DNA from 2 places in the Streptomyces sp. NPDC052396 genome. Region 1 is predicted to be linked to the other one. Evidence: predicted binding sites of a transcription regulator. Region 1 holds the regulator's gene; the other holds the start of a gene.
What was found. Region 1 encodes HspR, which represses chaperone genes until heat shock. Its sites were predicted from a motif close to TTGAGNNNNNNNNNCTCAA; they were not measured.
Positions count from the first base shown of each region.

Region 2: lon (endopeptidase La) is a predicted target of HspR. The motif match lies at 968-986, and genes of this name have one in related genera.

Region 1 covers NZ_JBIUAW010000005.1:460,533-462,924, reverse strand. The annotation lists gene ACIHFE_RS16110 (hypothetical protein) at 1-494, shown strand, start outside; gene ACIHFE_RS16105 (nuclear transport factor 2 family protein) at 510-959, opposite strand; gene ACIHFE_RS16100 (heat shock protein transcriptional repressor HspR) at 1,162-1,617, opposite strand; gene dnaJ (molecular chaperone DnaJ) at 1,622-2,392, opposite strand, start outside.
Region 2 covers NZ_JBIUAW010000002.1:289,297-291,688, reverse strand. The annotation lists gene lon (endopeptidase La) at 1-945, opposite strand, end outside; gene ACIHFE_RS06380 (helix-turn-helix domain-containing protein) at 1,077-2,063, opposite strand; gene ACIHFE_RS06375 (NAD(P)-dependent oxidoreductase) at 2,191-2,392, shown strand, end outside.

The DNA of each region.
Region 1 (2,392 bases):
CGCTCACCACACTCGCCGCCCTGCTGCTCGCCTCCTCCGCCGCCTTCGCGGCCGCTCCGGCCGCGGTGGCCGCGGTGGCGCAGCCGCAGGCCAGACCTGCCGCCCAGCTTTCGGCCGCTCACCTCAGAGGTGTCCACCCGGAGCTCAACGGACTGCGCGTAACAGGCATCAACGGCGGCAAGGTCTATCTGATCCTGGACGGCAAGCGGCGCTGGATCCCCAATCCGGCCACCTACGACCAACTGTTCCGCGGCTGGGACGGCATCCGTTATGCAGTCGACGTCGAGGGCATCACCGACGGCGGGCAGCTCTCCGACGGCGCCTTCCTGGCCAAGGCCCCCGATGGCCCACAGGTGTACCTGGTCACCAACGGCCAGAAGCGGTGGATCACCAGCCCCGCGGCGATGGACAAGTACTACTTCGACTGGCGCAAGATCGTCTCGGTCTCCTCGGTCGCCCTGCGCGGCTTCCCGACCGGCAGCCCGATCTCCTGAACCACCGGCCCCCGCTCACTCCTCCCCGAGCGCGGCCAGCAAGACCGACACCCGCCCCAGCGCGTGGAATGTGCCCAGGGTGTCCATGTAGTCCAGGGCATGCACAATCAGCCCGTCCCGCACCCGCAGGATCAACAGGCCGGTGATCTGCGCCGGTTGGCCATCGTCACCCAGGGTGGCGGTGGCCTTCCACTGTCCGATGACCACCTCCGGGTCCGCCCCGTCGAACACCACCACGTCGCGTATCTCCCGCAGCCGCACCGAAGACGCCCCCCAGGCCGCCCGGTACCCGGCCCGCACCTCCTCCCGCCCCTGATAGCGCTCCGGCCAGCCGGGCGTGAGGAAGGGGAACTCATGCACCGCGTCCGGTGCGTAGAGATCGGCGAGGTCATCGGCGGACCAGGCCAGCATGGCCTGGTGGTAGGCGGTGAGGGCCTCGCGCGGAGTGCGGGCGGTTTCGGGCATGGCTGGGCTCCGATCACACGGCGGGGGATACGGTCCGGACAGGTGCGACCCGTTGGCACCGGACGGCTGGCTCAACCCTACGCAGGACCGGGCGAGTTCGCTGCCCGGGCGGTACGTATGAACCCCGCGAACGCGGCGGGTGAAGGCCCGTCACCGAGCAGATGACGGGCCTTGGCGGGCCTTGCCCGAAGGGAAAAGAAGGTCAGCGGTCCCGCCTGGGCCGCCAGACGACCAGCGCGCTGGTCTGCTGGACGTCCTGGTACGGAACCAGGTCGCGCCGGTAGGAAGCGTGCACCTGGGCCTCGCGCTGCTGCATCGCCGCCGCGGCGCCGTCCACCACCGCCTGGAGCTCCGCGACGCGGGCGCTGAGCGCCGCGACCTGGTTCTCCAGCTCGATGATGCGCTTGATACCGGCCAGGTTGATGCCCTCGTCCTGGCTCAACTGCTGTACCTGACGCAGCAGTTCGATGTCCCGGGCCGAGTAGCGGCGGCCGCGTCCGGCCGTACGGCCGGGCGAGACCAGGCCCAGCCGGTCGTACTGCCGCAGGGTCTGCGGATGCAGGCCCGACAGCTGAGCCGCGACGGAGATGACGTACACCGGCGACTCGTCGGTGAGTTCATAAGGGTTCCGTCGGCGGCCGTCGCCGGTCGCGGTCATGGGGTCACGCTCCCTTCGCTGCCTGGAACAACTCCGCGCGCACATCCTCGCCCGCGGTGGCCTCACGATAGGTCTCCAGAGCGTCCCGGGCCTTGTCACCCAGGTCCGTGGGCACCGCGACCTCGACGGTGACCAGCAGGTCGCCCCGGGTGCCATCCTTGCGGACCGCGCCCTTGCCCCGGGCGCGCATGGTGCGGCCATTGGGCGTGCCGGGCGGCAGCTTGAGGGTCACCGGGGGGCCGCCGAGGGTGGGCACCCTGACCTCGCCACCGAGTGCGGCCTCCACAAAGGTGACCGGCACGGTGATGGTGAGGTTGTCGTCCTTGCGCCCGAACACCGGGTGGGAGCCGACATGGACCACGACATACAGATCGCCGTTGGGGCCGCCACGCTCGCCCGGCGCGCCCTTGCCGCGCAGCCGGATCCGCTGGCCGTCGGAGACTCCGGCGGGGATACGGACCTGCATGGTGCGCGAGGAGGTGGCGCGTCCGCTGCCCTTGCAGACATCGCAGGGGTTCTCGGGGATCAGCCCGCGGCCCTTGCAGTCGGGGCAGGGGTCGGTCAGCGAGAAGCCGCCGCCCGCGCCGCGGGACACCTGGCCGGTGCCCACACAGGTGGGGCAGACCCTGGGCGTGCCGTTCTTGTCACCGGTGCCGGAGCAGGCCTTGCAGGCCGCCGAGGAGGACATCCGCAGCGGGACCGTGGCCCCCTCGACCGCCTCGCCGAAGCTCAGCGAGACCTCGGACTCGATGTCCTGGCCGCGCCGCGGCTGGGT
Region 2 (2,392 bases), on a different contig from region 1:
CCGCGCGCCCGGGATGTCGTAGGAGTCCTCGGTGCGCTCGTTCCAGGGCAGTTCCAGGACGGTGTCCAGCCAGGTGCGGATCCAGCCGCCCTCGGGGCTCTGGTCGGAGGCCCGCTCCAGCTTCTCGACCTCCTTCAGGGCCGCCTCGCGGACCTTCTCCGGCAGGTCGGCGGCCTCCACCCGGGCCCGGTAGTCCTCGGACTCGTTCTCCGGGTCCCCGTTGAGCTCGGCCAGTTCCTTGCGGACCGCCTCCAGCTGGCGGCGGAGCAGGAACTCGCGCTGCTGCTTGTCCACGCCCTCCTGGACGTCCTTGGCGATGGACTCGGCGACATCCTGCTCGGCCAGGTGCTCGCTCAGCCACTTCACGGCCAGCTTCAGCCGGGCCACCGGGTCGGCGGTCTCCAGCAGCTCCACCCGCTGGCCGACGGTCAGGAAGGGCGAGTAGCCGGAGTTGTCGGCGAGCTGGGAGAGGTCGTCGATCTGCTGGACCCGGTCCACCACCTGCCAGGCGCCGCGCTTGCGCAGCCAGCTGGTGGCCAGCGCCTTGTACTCCTTCATCAGCTCGGTGACCGCGCCGGGCAGCGGGTCGGGGGTGATCTCCTCGATCACCGTGCCCTCCACCCAGAGCGCGGCGCCCGGGCCCGTCGTCCCGGCGCCGATGCGCACCCGGCGCAGGCCGCGGATCAGCGCGCCCGGGTCGCCGTCGGAGAGCCGGCCGACCTGCTCGACGCTGCCCAGGGCGCCGACCCCGGCGTAGGTGCCGTCCACCCGGGGCACCAGCAGCACCCGCGGCTTGGCCCCACGCTGGGCGGCGGCCTGGGCGGCCTCGACGGCGGCGCGGACCTCGGTGTCGGACAGGTCCAGCGGGACCACCATGCCGGGCAGCACGACCTCGTCGTCGAGCGGCAGGACAGGCAGGGTGAGCGGTGCGGACGTCGAAGCCATGATCTCCCCTTCGGCAGGCAAGTTGAGCTATGCCGACTCAATGCAGGAGAGAGCCCGGTTGTTCCCGGGCTGTTGTTCGCTGTGAGCGATCAGATGCGGGCGATCAGGGGTGGGTGATCAGTTGTGGACGATCAGACGGGGCCCGGGAACGAGCGGCGGTAGTCCGTCGGGGTGACCCCGAAGTGCAGGGTGAAGTGCCGCCGCAGGTTGGCGGCGGTGCCCAGGCCGCACAGCTCGCCGATCCGCTCCACCGGCAGGGCGGTGGTCTCCAGCAGGCTCTGGGCCCGGGCCAGGCGCTGGGCGAGCAGCCAGCGCAGCGGGGTGGTGCCGGTGGTGGCCTGCACCCTGCGGTGGAAGGTGCGCGCGCTCATCCCGGCCCGGGCGGCCAGCTCGTCCACGGTCAGCGGCCGGTCCAGGCGCTCGGTGGCCCACTGCAGGACCGGCGCCAGGCCCCGGTCGTCGGCGGCCGGTACGGCCACCTCCACAAACTGCGCCTGGCCGCCCGGCCGGTGGGCGGGGACCACCAGCCGGCGGGCCAGCTGGTTGGCCACATGGGCGCCCAGGTCGCGGCGGACCAGGTGCAGGCACAGGTCCAGGCCCGCGGTCACCCCGGCACTGGTGAGCACCTGGCCGTCGTCCACATAGAGCACGGAGTCGTCCACCGTGACGCGGGGGTGGCGGCGGGCCAGCGCCTCGGTGTGCATCCAGTGCGCGGTGGCCCGGCGGCCGTCCAGCAGCCCGGCGGCGGCCAGCGCGAACGCCCCGGCGCACAGGGAAGCCAGCCGGGCGCCCCGGTCGGCGGCCGCGCGCAGCGCCGCCAGCAGCTCGGCGGGCAGCTCGCGTTCCCCGTCCACGCATGCCTCCGGCACCGAGGGGACGATCACCGTGTCCGCCCCCTCCAGCCCCTCCAGACCCCAGGGCGCGCGCAGGGTGAAGCCCGGCGGGCCGGGCGGCGGCGGCTGTTCCGGCCGCACGGTGCACAGCCGCAGGTCGTACCAGGGGTCGGCCAGATCGGGCTGCGGGATGCCGAAGACCGTGCAGACCACCCCCAGTTCATACAGGTCCCAGAAGGGGACGTCCTGGTCGATCACCACCACGGCCACGGAACCGGCGCTCATGACCGCCCAGCCTAGTGGCAGGAATTTTGCGCAGTACGTCAGTCCTGCCACTGTCGGGCGGCGCCGGGCGCTGCGAGCGTGGTCCTCGCTTGATCAACTTCCGGGACGCACAAGGAGTTCGACGACGATGAATGTGACCGTGATGGGACTGGGGTCCATGGGCAGCGCCCTGGCCGGGGCCTTCCTGGCCGGCGGCCACCGCACCACCGTCTGGAACCGGACGCCCGGCAGGGCGGAGGCCCTGGCCGGACGGGGCGCGGAGCCGGCCGCCACCCCCGCCGAGGCGGTGCGGGCCGGTGAGCTGGTGGTGGTCTGCCTGGCCACCTATG